Regions from separate parts of the Streptomyces sp. NPDC101110 genome, predicted to be linked through region 1. Evidence: riboswitches for the same ligand, from Rfam matches in the RefSeq annotation. Region 1 holds a riboswitch; each other region holds the start of a gene.
What was found. Region 1 has a riboswitch for thiamine pyrophosphate ahead of thiO (glycine oxidase ThiO). Riboswitches for the same ligand answer to the same signal wherever they lie in the genome.

Region 1 (4,792 bases):
ACTCGATCAGGCGGCGGCCCTGCGCCAGGTCCCGGGGCCGGCCCACCGCCAGCAGCGCGACCAGCTGCTCGCCCCGCAGCCAGCAGACCGTCCAGGCCGGACCGGAGGGGTCGCCCCGCCACAGGGTCGTGTCCGCGGCCGCGTGGTGCCCCGCGTACTGGACGAACCGCCCGAACTGCTCGGACCAGAAGTACGGCACCGGGTCGTACACCGCCGACGGCTCCCCGGTGGCCCCGCCGACGATGTTCACGGCGACCGTGCGCGGCCCCTGGAGCGCGTTGTCCCAATGGTGGATCAGCAGGCGCTCACCGTAGCGCCCGGAGGGGAAGGAGGCGCAGTCGCCCACCGCGTACACGTCCGGCACGGCCGTGCGCAGGTGCTCGTCGGCCACGATCTCGCCCTGGGTGCCCAGCGCGATCCCGGAGCCGGCCAGCCAGGCCGTGGCGGGGCGGGCGCCGATGCCGACGACGACCGCGCCCGCGGGCAGCCGCGAGCCGTCGTCGAGGACGACGGCACCGGGTTCGACGCGCTCCACGCGCGCGTGCGTGCGCAGGTCCGCCCCCGCGTCGGCGTACCAGCCGGCCATCGGGGCGGCGACCTCGGCGGGCAGCGCCCCGGCGAGCGGCCGTTCCGCCGCCTCCACCACGGTCACCGCGCAGCCCGCCTCGCGGGCGGCCGTGGCGAACTCCGCGCCGATCCAGCCCGCGCCGACGACCACGATGTCGTGCTGGCGGGCCAGCACGGGCCGCAGCCGCTCGGCGTCGTCCAGGGTGCGCAGCAGATGCACGCCCGGCACGCCCTCGGTGCCGGGCAGCCGGACGGGTTCCGCTCCCGTCGCGACGACCAGGACGTCGTACGGCACGGGTCCGTCCTCGGTGTCCAGCTCGTGCGCGGCGGGGCGCAGGCCCAGCACCTCGCAGCCGAGCCGCAGTTCGATGCCGAGGGCTTCGAAGTCGACGTCGAAGGCGGAGCCCTCGGACTTGCCGAGCAGGACGGCCTTGGACAACGGGGGCCGGTCGTAGGGCTGGTGGGGTTCGGCGCCGATCAGGATCACGTCACCGGTGAAGCCCTGCTCGCGCAGCGCCACGGCGGTCTGCACCCCGGCCATGCCCGCGCCCGCCACGACGACGCGCCGCGGCGCGGACGAACCTGGTCCCTGCGTCTGCTCGCTCACCTGATCACCATAGACACCTGACGCTTTGTCAGTCAGTGCTCATGCGCCGTGACCTGCTCCACAACGCTCGTGCCGTTGCCCCGCTGGGACTCCCATTCCCAGGTCTCCTCCAGCCGCACCCGCCCGTCGGGCAGCTCCACGACCGAGGAGACGCAGTGCCCGGAGGACGTGGTGCCGTCCTGCTTGAGCTGGACGTAGCGGAAGTCCAGCCGGTCACCTTCCCGGGTACCCACGAGGTGCCCGCGTACGACGTCGCCGCCGGTGTACTCGGCCCAGATCTCGCCCTGCCGCTCGTGATAGGTGAACCGGGTGCGGGTGCCCACCTGGCCCGGGGCCTGGTCGGCGACCGGGGCGAGGACGAGACCGTCGAGAGATCGGGCCATGGGACGAGGCTCCCTTACTGCGGGACAGGGCATCGGGCTAGGGTGGCCAACGTAAAGCACTCGCGGGAGCCCGGACGCACCGGGCTGAGAGGGAGGCTGGCGGCCTCCGACCGTACGAACCTGATCCGGGTCATGCCGGCGAAGGGAGGGGCTGGACGCCCATGTCGCCTACGTCCACATCAACGTCCGTGTCGTCGGACGTCCTGGTCATCGGGGGCGGGATCATCGGCCTGGTCACGGCCTGGCGGGCCGCGCAACGCGGGTTCGCCACGGCCCTCGTGGACCCCGAGCCGGGAGGCGGAGCCGCACAGGTGGCCGCCGGGATGCTGGCCGCCGTCACGGAACTGCACTACGGCGAACAGACCCTGCTCGGCCTGAACCTCGCCTCCGCCCGGCGTTACCCGGACTTCGCAGCCGAGCTCACCGAGCTGACCGGCCGGGACCTCGGCTACCGCCGGTGCGGCACGCTCGCCGTGGCGCTGGACGCCGACGACCGGGCCCACCTGCGCGAACTGCACGCCCTGCAGCAGCAGTCGGGGCTGGAGTCGCAGTGGCTGTCGGGGCGCGAGTGCCGGCGCCTGGAGCCGATGCTCGCGCCGGGGGTGCGCGGGGGGCTGCGGGTCGACGGGGATCATCAGATCGACCCCCGGCGGCTGGCCGGGGCGCTGGTCGCCGCGTGTGAGCGGACGGGTGTGGTCTTCCACCGCACGTGGGCAAAGCGGCTCACCGTCGTCCGGGAACGGGCCGCGGGCGCCGTCCTGGCCGACGGGACGGAGGCGGCCGCCGGGCAGGTGGTGCTCGCCGGGGGCAGCCTCAGCGGACGGCTCGCGGGCGTCCCTGCGGACGTGCTTCCTCCGGTGCGGCCGGTGAAGGGGCAGGTCCTGCGGCTGACCATGCCGCAGCGGCACGGGCCGTTCCTGAGCCGGACCGTGCGCGCGGTCGTGCGCGGCAGCCACGTCTACCTGGTGCCGCGCGCGAGCGGCGAGCTCGTCGTCGGGGCGACCAGCGAGGAGCTGGGCTGGGACACGACCGTGACGGCGGGCGGCGTGTACGAGCTGCTGCGGGACGCGCACGAGCTGGTCCCGGGCATCACCGAGCTGCCGCTCACCGAGACCCGGGCCGGCCTTCGCCCCGGGTCCCCCGACAACGCGCCCCTGCTCGGCCCGACCGGTCTGGAGGGCCTGCTGCTGGCCACCGGGCACTACCGCAACGGCGTCCTGCTCACACCCGTGACCGGCGACGCCCTGGCCCATGTCCTGGCGACGGGCGAACTCCCCGAGGAGGCCCGCCCCTTCACCCCGAAGCGCTTCAGTCCCGCCACCGCACTCTCGGAGCAGCCCGCATGAACATCTCCGTCAACGGGGAGCCCCGGGACGTCGGACCCGGCACGGCTCTCGACGCCGTCGTGAGGTCGCTCACCGCCTCGCCCTCGGGTGTGGCCGCCGCGCTCAACGAGATGGTCGTCCCCCGCACCCAGTGGTCCTCCACGCCCCTCTCCGAGGGTGACCGCGTGGAAGTCCTCACCGCCGTCCAAGGAGGCTGACCATGGCCGACGATCCGTTCGTCCTCGGCGGTACGTCCTTCACGTCCCGTCTGATCATGGGCACCGGCGGGGCGCCCAGCCTCGATGTGCTGGAGCGGTCGCTGGCCGCGTCCGGGACGGAGCTGACGACGGTCGCGATGCGCCGGGTGAACGCCTCGGTGCACGGCTCGGTGCTGTCCGTCCTGGACCGGCTCGGCATCCGGGTGCTGCCCAACACGGCGGGCTGCTTCACCGCCGGCGAGGCCGTCCTCACGGCCCGCCTCGCGCGCGAGGCGCTCGGCACCGACCTCGTCAAACTGGAGGTCATCGCAGACGAGCGCACGCTACTGCCGGACCCGATCGAGACGCTGGAAGCGGCCGAGACCCTGGTCGACGACGGGTTCACGGTGCTGCCGTACACCAACGACGACCCGGTGCTGGCGCGGAAGCTGGAGGACGTGGGCTGCGCGGCGATCATGCCGCTGGGCTCCCCGATCGGCTCCGGGCTCGGCATCCGCAACCCGCACAACTTCCAGCTGATCGTGGAGCACGCGCGCGTGCCGGTGATCCTGGACGCGGGGGCCGGGACGGCTTCGGACGCGGCGCTGGCGATGGAGCTGGGCTGCGCGGGTGTGATGCTCGCCTCGGCGGTGACGCGGGCGCAGGAGCCCGTGCTGATGGCCGACGCCATGCGGCACGCCGTGGAGGCGGGGCGGCTGGCGTACCGGGCGGGGCGGATCCCGCGGCGGCATTTCGCCGAGGCGTCGTCGCCGGCCGAGGGCATGGCCGTGCTGGATCCGGAGCGGCCCGCTTTCCGGTAGGGCCGGGGGTACGGCACGAGGCCCGGGAGGCACGTCACAGGTCGGCTGCAGTCCCGCCCCGGAAACCGCCGGGGGGACGGGGCTGTCGGTCTCGGCTCGTACACTCGCCTGCGTGGACACGACCCTTCAGGACCCCTTGGTCGGGCAGGTGCTCGACGGCCGGTATCGCATCGACGCGCGGATCGCGGTCGGCGGGATGGCCACGGTCTACCGGGCCGTGGACACCCGGCTCGACCGGGTCCTCGCGCTCAAGGTGATGCACCCCTCGCTCGCGGTCGACGCCTCGTTCGTCGAGCGGTTCATCCGCGAGGCGAAGTCCGTGGCCCGGCTGGCCCATCCCAACGTGGTGCAGGTCTTCGACCAGGGCACCGACGGCTCGTACGTGTATCTGGCGATGGAGTACGTCGCGGGCTGCACCCTGCGGGACGTGCTGCGCGAGCGCGGGGCCCTGCAGCCGCGGGCCGCCCTGGACATCCTGGAGCCGGTGCTGGCCGCACTGGGCGCGGCGCACCGCGCCGGGTTCGTGCACCGCGACATGAAGCCCGAGAACGTCCTCATCGGGGACGACGGCCGGGTCAAGGTCGCCGACTTCGGCCTGGTCCGGGCCGTCGACACGGTGACGAACACCACCGGCACCGTGCTCGGCACGGTCTCCTACCTCGCCCCGGAGCAGATAGAGGACGGCACCGCCGATCCCCGTGTCGACGTGTACGCGTGCGGCGTGATGCTGTACGAGATGCTGACCGGCGACAAGCCGCACGACGGGGACTCCCCCGCCGTGATCCTCTACAAGCACCTGCACGAGGACGTGCCCCCGCCGTCGGCGGCCGTGCCCGGCATGGCGTACGAGCTGGACGCGATGGTGGCCTCGGCGACGGCCCGCACCCCGGCC
Region 2 (4,792 bases), on a different contig from region 1:
CTGGAACATCAGCCCGACGCCCCGCCGGTGCGCGGGCACGCCCGCCTGGTCACGCCCGTCGAGCACCACCCGACCGGCGTCGAGCGGTTGCAGCCCGGCGACCGCCCGCAGCAGGGTCGACTTGCCGCTGCCGCTCGGCCCGAGCACACACACGATCTCGTGCTCGGCGACCTGCAGATCGACGGCGTCCAGCACGGCACGCCCGCCGAAACGGACCGTCGCAGCCTCCAGGCTCAGCAGCATCTAGAACTCCCCCGTCCGGTCCGTCCGCAGCCTCTCCAGCACCAGCAGGGCCACCGCGCACACCAGCATCAGCATCGTCGAAAGGGCCATCGCCTGGCCGTAGTTGAGATCACCGGGCCGCCCGAGGAGCCGGGCCACGGCCACCGGCAGGGTCGGCCGGTCGGGCCGTGCGATGAAGACCGTCGCGCCGAACTCCCCGAGGGACACGGCGAAGGCGAATCCGGCCGCGATCAGCAGCGCCCGCCGCACCATCGGCAGGTCCACCTCCCGCCACACCCGCCAGGGCGAGGCCCCGAGCACCGAGGCCGCCTCCCGCAGCCGCGCGTCCACCGCCCGCAGCACGGGCAGCATGGTCCGCACCACGAAGGGCACCCCGACCAGGGCCTGCGCGAGCGGCACCAGGATCCACGAGGACCTGAGGTCCAGCGGCGGCTCGTCGAGGGAGATCAGGAACCCGAAGCCGACGGTCACCGCGGACACCCCGAGCGGCAGCATCAGCAGTGCGTCGAAGCCGCGCACCAGCCGTCCGGCGTCCCGGCGGGTCAGCGCGGCCGCGGCGAGCCCGCCGATCAGCACGGCGATGAGCGTGGCGGCGACGGCATACGACAGGGAGTTGCCGATCGCCTCGATCGGCGGGACCAGGAACACTCCCCCGTCCTGCCTGGTCAGTGCCCGGTAGTAACCGAAGCCCGGGGCGTCCAGGGACCGCTGCACCAGCACGGCCAGCGGCAGCACGAGCAGCAGGGCCACGCTGGCGAGCACCCCGCCGAGCAGCACCCACTGTCCCGCGCCGCGCGGCCTGCGCGCCGTCACGGACGCGTCCACCAGCCGCAGCGCTGTCTCCCGCCGCCGCACGGTCCAGGCGTGCACGGCGAGGATCGCGCCCACCGCGACGAACTGGATGAGCGTCAGCACGGCCGCCGTGGACAGGTCGAAGATCTCCGACGTCTGCCGGTAGATCTCCACCTCCAGGGTGGAGAAGGTGGGCCCGCCGAGGATCTGCACGACACCGAAGGAGGTGAAGGTGAACAGGAAGACCATGAGCGCGGCGGCGGCCACGGCCGGGGCGAGGGCGGGCAGCGTGACCCGCCGCCAGGCCCGCAGCGGGGACGCCCCGAGCATCCGCGCCGCCTCCTCCTGCCGCGGGTCGAGCTGCGCCCAGAGCCCGCCGACGGTCCGGACGACGACCGCGTAGTTGAAGAAGACGTGTGCGAGCAGGATCGCCCACACGGTGGTGTCCAGCCGTACGCCCCACAGCTCGTCGAGCAGCCCGCCCCGGCCGACCAGGGCCAGGAACGCCGTGCCGACGACGACCGTGGGCAGCACGAACGGGACGGTCACGACCGCTCGCAGGACCTGTTTGCCGGGGAAGTCGAAGCGGGCGAAGACGTACGCGCCGGGGAGCGCGACCAGCAGGGTGAGCGTGGTGGAGACCAGCGCCTGCCAGGTGGTGAACCACAGGACGTGCCGGACGTCGGACTGACCCAGCACCTCCCCGATCCGCCCGAGATGCCAGACCCCGCCGGCCTTCAGACCGCGCGCGACGATCGCGGCGACGGGGTAGGCGAAGAAGACGGCGAAGAACGCGACGGGCACGGCCAGCAGACCGAGCCGCACCGCGCTCCCGCGCCTCCTGCGGGCTACTTCAGTACGAGTGAGGTCCACGACTTGACCCACTGGTCGCGGTGACCGGCGATCTTCGCCGGATCCATGGTCTCGGGGTCCTTCACCTGCGGCCCGTACTTCACGAACTCCGGCGGCACCTGCGCGCCCTCGGTCACCGGGTACACGAACATGTTGAGCGGCATGTCCTCCTGGAACTTCCTGCTGACGAGGAAGTCGAGGAATGCCTTGCCGCCCTTGGCGTTCTTGGCGTTGGCGAGCAGCCCCGCGTACTCGACCTGCCGGAAGCAGGTGCCCTCGGCGACGCCGGTCGGGGCCGTGCTCGGCTTCGGTTCGGCGTAGAGGACCTCGGCGGGCGGCGAGGAGGCGTACGACACGACGAGCGGCCGGTCCCCCTTGGCCTTCCTGCCGCTGGACGAACCGGAGAACTCCTGGTTGTAGGCCTGCTCCCAGCCGTCGACGACCTTCACGCCGTTGGCCTTGAGCTTCTTCCAGTAGCCCTCCCAGTCCCCGTCGCCGTACTCGGCGGCGGTGCCGAGCAGGAAGCCGAGCCCGGGCGAGGAGGACGAGGCGTTCTCGGTGACGAGCAGGTTCTTGTACTGCGGCTTGACGAGATCGTCGAAGCTGCGCGGCGGCTGGAGCTTGTGATCGGCGAAGTACTTCTTGTCGTAGTTGACGCAGATGTCGCCGGTGTCGACGGGCGTGACCCGGTGCTTGTCCCGGTCGACGCGGTACTCGGCCTTGACCTGGTCGGCCCCCTTCGCCTCGTACGACTGGAACAGGCCGTTGTCGAGGGCGCGGGACAGCAGGGTGTTGTCGACGCCGAAGAAGACGTCGCCCTGCGGGTTGTCCTTGGTCAGGATGGCCTTGTTCACGGCCTGGCCGGCGTCGCCGTCCTTCAGGACGTTCACCTTGTAGCCGGACTGCTTCTCGAAGGCCGCGATGACGTCCTCGGACGCGGCCCACGAGTCGTGGCTGACGAGGGTCACGGTCTTGGGGTCACCGGACCCCTGACCGCCGCCGGACGACCCGCAGCCGGCGAGCGTGCCGACCAGGCCGAGCCCGACGACCGCCGCCGTCATCCGCTTCTTGTTGTTGCTCACTGGATTCCTCCTGGAGGACCAGGAGAAGACGCGGCCCTGCCCGGGACTCCGGGTCCCGGGCAGGGCGCAACAGCTCGAGTGGTGACCGATCTCCCTACCCAGAATGACCTGGGCCAGGTTCGGAGGGTCTGCGGCCGTGTGCCGCACTCTCAGCGCTGTGGCGCTCCCCTGTCGGAATATGCAGGTGTGGATGTGAAGGTGCCGATTATGAAGCTGTACTTATGAAGCCGTACTGACGACAGTCAGACTACCGTTCGGTGGCGGCGAGCTGACCACACGCCCCGTCGATCTCCTGACCACGGGTGTCCCGGATCGTCACCGGCACACCATGGGCGGCGATGGCCTCCACGAACGCCTTCTCGTCCTCGGGCCGCGAGGCGGTCCACTTCGACCCGGGCGTCGGGTTCAGCGGGATGAGGTTGACGTGCACGGGCTTGCCCTTGAGCAGCCGCCCGAGCCGGTCACCGCGCCAGGCCTGGTCGTTGATGTCCCGGATCAGCGCGTACTCGATGGACAGCCGGCGCCCGGACTTGGCGCTGTACTCGAACCCGGCATCCAGCACCTCGCGCACCTGCCACCGGGTGTTCACCGGTACGAGGGTGTCGCGCAGCTCGTCGTCGGGGGCGTGCAGGGAGATCGCCAGCCGGCACTTGAGGCCCTCGTCGGCGAACCGGTGGATGGCCGGGACGAGTCCGACCGTCGAGACGGTGATGCCCCGCTGGGACAGGCCGAGGCCGTCGGGCTCGGGGTCGGTGAGCCGCCGGATGGAGCCGATGACCCGGTTGTAGTTCGCGAGGGGCTCGCCCATGCCCATGAAGACGATGTTGCTGAGCCGCGCGGGACCTCCGGGTACTTCTCCGTCCCGCAGCGCCCGCATACCGTCCACGATCTGGTGCACGATCTCGGCGGTGGACAGATTCCGGTCCAGTCCGGCCTGCCCGGTCGCACAGAACGGACAGTTCATCCCGCAGCCGGCCTGCGAGCTGATGCACATGGTCACCCGGTCCGGGTAGCGCATCAGCACGGATTCGACGAGCGTCCCGTCGAACAGCCGCCACAGGGTCTTGCGGGTGGTGCCCTGGTCGGTCGACAGATGCCGCACGACGGTCATCAGCTCGGGCAGCAGCGCTTCCCGGAGCTTGCCCCGGGCACCGGCCGGAATGTCCGTCCACTGCTCCGGATCATGCGCGTACCGCGCGAAGTAGTGCTGCGAGAGCTGCTTGGCACGAAACGGCTTCTCCCCGACGGCCGCGACGGCCTCCTTGCGCTCGGCAGGAGTGAGATCGGCAAGATGCCGCGGCGGCTTCTTGGCTCCGCGGGGGGCGACGAAAGTGAGTTCTCCGGGCTTAGGCATGGCCGTACCAGTGTCGCAGATCAACCGCGGCAGCCAGGGCCGGAGTGGGGTGGGGGCGGTCACCCTGCGGGTGGTACCCGTCGCCGCCGGTCGGCCTGGGACGACTCGGGGACGCCCCGCTCGATCACCCGTCTGCTCCCTGCCACTCGTCCAGCCGGACCCTGACCTGGTGGTTGCGGTCGTCGTGCCAGTAGACCTCACCAGCGGCCAAGGCTCCGAGGACCGGAAGCTCCATCCCCAGCGGCATGCGCGTGATCTCCGCCAGCGCTATGGCATCCGGCACGCCGTCTATCCGTATGAAGACCCCGAAAGGCCGGCGCCCGGTGACCGTTCCCGTGAGCCGGCTCCCCACAGGCACGGCCGCGACGGTCGCCGCCCAGCCCGCCCGCACCGCCTCCGCGGCCGGCATTCCGGGGTTCTCGGCCCATCCGTACTCGTCCATCGTCAGATCATGACGCAGCAAGCGCGC
Region 3 (4,792 bases), on a different contig from region 1:
AGGGAAGTTTCCCGGCGGGGCGGTCTGCACGCGGTGGCAGGCGAATAGAGTCCGGAACTCGACGCGGGGACCTCCCCGCGAGCGGCATTCACCCCCACCCGTGTCCCCCCGCACGGTGTGCCCCCTCGCGTTTCGGGAGAGCCCCTTGGTCCCGGCTGACACCGCCCCCGTTCACCTCCACACCGTCCCCGCGCAACCCCGCTCGGCGACGCCCTCCGGGCCACCACCACCCCCGGCACCACCCCCTCCGCCGACCCTCATCGGATCGGTGCAGCGTGCCATGCGCCTGCTGGAGACCGTCGCAGCGCACGAATACGGTGCCCCGGCCAAGCAATTGGCCCGTGAGACCGGGCTGGCGCTGCCCACGACGTACCACCTGCTGCGCACCCTCGTGCACGAGGGATATCTGCGCCGGGACAAGGGCCTGTTCTTCCTCGGTGCGGCGGCCGAGCGGCTGAGCAGCAGCGGGGCGCGGCAGAAACGTCGCAGCACGATCGCCGACGCGCTCGCACACTGCCGGGACGCCCTGGGCGTGCCCGTGTACTACGCGGTCTACCGCGAGGGCGAGATCGAGGTCATGTGTGTCTCCGACACCCCGGTCAACCCGGCTGTCGAGGAGTGGGCCGACTTCCGGGAGACAGGGCACGCGCACGCCGTCGGACAATGCCTGCTGTCCCAACTGGACGAGGACGCACGCCGCGACCACCTCGAACGCTATCCGGTGCAACCGCTCACGCCCTACACGGTGCGCGACAACCACAGCCTGCTGAGACGCCTGGAGCGGATCCGGCGGATGGAGCCGGTGACCGAGCGCCAGGAGTACGCCCTGGGCGCGGTCTGCGCCGCGATTCCCCTCACCCTCGGCAGCACGGCCGCGACGATGGCCATTTCACTCCCCGCACACCAGGCCGAGCGGCTGCTGCCGGCGGTCCGTCAGTTGCAGGTCGAGATCGGGCGCCTGCTCGGCTCGCTCGCGCTCTCTATCACTATGTGAAAACTCACTCCTTGTGATCTGCTGTGTACGTTCAGCAAGATTCACCAAGTATCAGAGGTTCGTTCCCGGCCAGTGACGGCGATTTGACGGGGTTATCGATGCGCGAGTCCGTACAAGCAGAGGTCATGATGAGCTTTCTCGTGTCCGAGGAGCTCTCCTTCCGCATTCCGGTGGAGCTGCGCTATGAGTCCAGTGATCCCTATGCCGTACGGCTGACGTTCCACTTGCCCGGTGACGCCCCGGTGACGTGGGCTTTCGGGCGGGAGTTGCTGATCGATGGGGTCGGCCGCCCGTGCGGGGAGGGCGATGTGCGTGTCACGCCCGTCGAACCCGACGCGTTGGGCGAGGTGTTGATCCGGCTTCAGGTGGGCAGCGACCAGGCGTTGTTCCGGTCTTCGACGGCACCGCTCGTCGCTTTCCTCGACCGAACGGACAAGCTGGTGCCGCTGGGCCAGGAGGGCTCGCTCGCCGACTTCGACGCGCACCTCGACGAGGCCCTGGACCGCATCCTCGCCGAGCAGAGCGCCGGCTGAGACATGGACCCGGCGGCACGGTGGAGTAACGCTTCACCGGGTGCCGCCGAGCTCTGCAGGAACGCTTCTTCCTGTGATCGTCCTACGATCTTCCGCGGTGCGCCCTTCCTCGGTTCGGCCTTCCTCCGCATGGCGGGGGGGGGTGCTGAACTCGTGGGCGTCAGCGCTTGCGGCGCCGGCCCCTTCCGCCGCGTGCCGGGACAGCGGCGGTCTCCGGGGCGGGCTCCGCGCCGGGACGGTCGGCCGAGACCACCAGCGCCGCCAGGGCCGTGGTGACCGGCACCGAGGCCACCAGGCCGATCGAGCCGACCAGTGTGCGCACGATCTCCTCCGCGACCAGCTCGCTGTTGGCGACCGTCCCCACACTGGACTGCGCGATGGAGAACAGCAGCAGCAGGGGCAGCGCGGCACCCGCGTACGCGAGGACGAGCGTGTTGACGACCGAGGCGATGTGGTCGCGGCCGATCCGGATGCCCGCGCGGTAGAGCCCCCGCCAGCCCATCGACGGGTTGGCCTCGTGCAGCTCCCAGACCGCCGAGGTCTGCGTGACCGTGACGTCGTCGAGCACGCCGAGCGAGCCGATGATGACGCCGGCCAGCAGCAGACCGCTCATGTCGATCGTCGGGTAGAGGCCGTGGATCAGCCCGGTGTTGTCGTCGGTGTTGCCGGTCAACGCGGCCCAGTCGATGAACACCGAGCCGAGAATGCCGATCAGCAGCAGTGAGATGAGCGTGCCGAGCACCGCCACGGACGTCCGGGCCGACGGGCCGTGACACATGTACAGCGCGATGAGCATGATGGCGCTCGCGCCGACCACCGCCACGACCAGCGGATTGGATCCCTGCAGGATCGCGGGCAGGATGAAGAAGTTCAGCACCATGAAGCTGATGGCCAGCGCGACCAGCGCCATGACGCCCCGCATCCGCCCGACGACCACCACGGCGATGGCGAAGATGCCCGCGAGCAGCGCCAGGGGAAAACGGCGGTTGACGTCGGTGACCGAGTACTGCAGGTCCTTCGGGGCCGAGGGCTCGTAGGCGACCACGACCTCCTGGCCCTCGCGCAACTGGCGGGACTGGTCCGGCTGGATGATCTCGGTGAACGTACGGCCCTTGTCGTCGCCGCTGTCCACCCGGATCGTCGCCCGCTTGCAGGTGCCCTTCTCCTGCTGCACAGCGGAGGAGCCCTCGGCGGTGGAGGTGTCGCCGGTCGGCGGAACGCCCGAAGCGCCGGCCTCCTTGCAGCTCACCTCGACCACCTTGGTGACGGTGGCGTCCTGCGTCTGCCGGTCGAAGCCGACGCCGGTGCGTTCGTGCGCGGGGGCGCCGCCCGGCCACAGCACGGCGAGGCCCACCAGCACGGCGGCGGCGAACGGGATCAGGATCGCCGCGATGACCTTGCGCAGGTGCAGGGAGACCGGCGTGGCCGGGCCGTGACTGTGGGAGTGCCCGTGCCCGCCACCCGGACCGGGACCGTGCCCGTGACCGCCGTCTCCGCCGTGACCGTGGCCCTGTCCGCCGTCTCCACCGTGACCCTGTCCGTCTCCGCCGTCGTGGCCGTGGCCGCCACCTCCGGAGGGTCCCGGGCCGTGCCCGGCAGCGGGGTCGTGACCGGCTCCCTGCCCGTACTCACCGCTGTTCCGGGAACCGAAACCCCCGTCCTGCCCGTATCCGAACTCGGGGCCCCGTCTCGGGGCCGGGGCCTGCGGCCTGCCCGGCCCCTGGCCCCTGACCGGGGCATGCGTCCCGCCCGGCCCCTGCGGCCTGACCGGCCGTTGTGGCCCGGTCGGCCCCTGTCCGGCGCCGGCTGCGAAATCGTGGCCCTCACCAGCGCCGTCACCACGGCCAAGGCCGCTTCCGGCGCCGGATCCGCGGGGCGGCTCGGGCGATGGGTAGGAGGGACGCTGCGTCGTGGTCACCGCCCGATCATCGCAAGAACGAGGGGGGCCCTCTGTTCACCGCGCCAGAATTGCCGCTAGCGTGGGGGCACCTTTTGTACACGCGGGAGCTCGGAGCACCGGGCTGAGAGGGCGCTGACCTCCGTCCCGGCGATGTTTCACATGAAACATTGCCGGAGTCGAGTGATGTTTCACACGAAACGTCGCCGGACGGAAACGGCTGCGTCGACCGCCGAACCTGTTACCGGGTAATGCCGGCGTAGGGAGTAGGTCTCATGACCAACAAGGACGCACGCACGCCTGCCTCCGTTCAGGACGAGACGTCCGAGGAGGCCGGTAAGTCCATCGGCTGGCACAAGGCGTACATCGAGGGCACCCGCCCCGACCTGCGCGTGCCGGTTCGTCAGGTGCACCTCACCAACGGCCAGTCGGTCACGCTGTACGACACGTCCGGCCCTTACACCGATCCACTCGTCGACACCGACGTCCGCAGGGGCCTTTCGCCGCTGCGCGAGAACTGGATCATCGCCCGCGGCGACACCGAGGAGTACGCGGGCCGCCCCGTCCGTCCCGAGGACGACGGCATCAAGCACACGTCGCCCCGTGGGGGTCTCCGCAACCTGGACGCGGTCTTCCCCGGCCGGCCCCGCCAGCCGCGCCGCGGCAGGAACGGACAGGCTGTCACCCAGCTCGCGTACGCCCGACGCGGCGAGATCACGCCCGAGATGGAGTACGTCGCCATCCGGGAGAACGTCTCGCCCGAGGTGGTCCGCGACGAGATCGCCGCAGGCCGGGCCGTGTTGCCGGCCAACGTCAACCACCCGGAGATCGAGCCGATGATCATCGGCAAGCGGTTCCTGGTGAAGGTCAACGCCAACATCGGCAACTCGGCGGTGACGTCCTCCATCGAGGAGGAGGTCGAGAAGATGACCTGGGCGACCCGATGGGGTGCCGACACGGTCATGGACCTGTCCACGGGCCGCAACATCCACACCACACGTGAATGGGTGCTGCGCAACTCCCCCGTGCCCATCGGCACGGTGCCGCTCTACCAGGCGCTGGAGAAGGTCGACGGCCGGGCCGAGGAACTGACCTGGGAGATCTACAAGGACACGGTCATCGAGCAGGCCGAGCAGGGCGTGGACTACATGACGGTCCACGCGGGGGTGCGCCTTCCGTACGTACCCCTGACGGCGAACCGCAAGACCGGCATCGTCTCCCGCGGCGGCTCGATCATGGCTGCCTGGTGCCTCGCGCACCACAAGGAGTCGTTCCTGTACGAGAACTTCGAGGAACTGTGCGAGATCCTCGCCGCCTACGACGTCACGTACTCGCTGGGGGACGGCCTCAGGCCCGGATCGATCGCGG

Region 2: it holds a riboswitch for thiamine pyrophosphate, as region 1 does, so the genes downstream of both, ACIQU3_RS26780 (thiamine ABC transporter substrate binding subunit) here and thiO (glycine oxidase ThiO) in region 1, are expected to answer to the same signal.
Region 3: it holds a riboswitch for thiamine pyrophosphate, as region 1 does, so the genes downstream of both, thiC (phosphomethylpyrimidine synthase ThiC) here and thiO (glycine oxidase ThiO) in region 1, are expected to answer to the same signal.

What each region holds. Positions count from the first base shown of each region.
Region 1 covers NZ_JBIVZM010000021.1:43,926-48,717, reverse strand. Annotated here, with positions in the region: gene ACIQU3_RS34930 (NAD(P)/FAD-dependent oxidoreductase) at 1-1,174, opposite strand, end outside; gene ACIQU3_RS34925 (hypothetical protein) at 1,207-1,557, opposite strand; TPP riboswitch at 1,610-1,721, shown strand; gene thiO (glycine oxidase ThiO) at 1,719-2,903, shown strand; gene thiS (sulfur carrier protein ThiS) at 2,900-3,100, shown strand; gene ACIQU3_RS34910 (thiazole synthase) at 3,103-3,900, shown strand; gene pknB (Stk1 family PASTA domain-containing Ser/Thr kinase) at 4,013-4,792, shown strand, end outside.
Region 2 covers NZ_JBIVZM010000012.1:197,697-202,488, reverse strand. Annotated here, with positions in the region: gene ACIQU3_RS26790 (ABC transporter ATP-binding protein) at 1-243, opposite strand, end outside; gene ACIQU3_RS26785 (ABC transporter permease) at 244-1,860, opposite strand; gene ACIQU3_RS26780 (thiamine ABC transporter substrate binding subunit) at 1,884-2,948, opposite strand; TPP riboswitch at 3,043-3,149, opposite strand; gene rlmN (23S rRNA (adenine(2503)-C(2))-methyltransferase RlmN) at 3,217-4,323, opposite strand; gene ACIQU3_RS26770 (hypothetical protein) at 4,448-4,765, opposite strand.
Region 3 covers NZ_JBIVZM010000004.1:205,909-210,700, reverse strand. Annotated here, with positions in the region: gene ACIQU3_RS10285 (IclR family transcriptional regulator) at 269-994, shown strand; gene ACIQU3_RS10280 (SsgA family sporulation/cell division regulator) at 1,093-1,527, shown strand; gene ACIQU3_RS10275 (YibE/F family protein) at 1,688-3,445, opposite strand; TPP riboswitch at 3,518-3,707, shown strand; gene thiC (phosphomethylpyrimidine synthase ThiC) at 3,700-4,792, shown strand, end outside.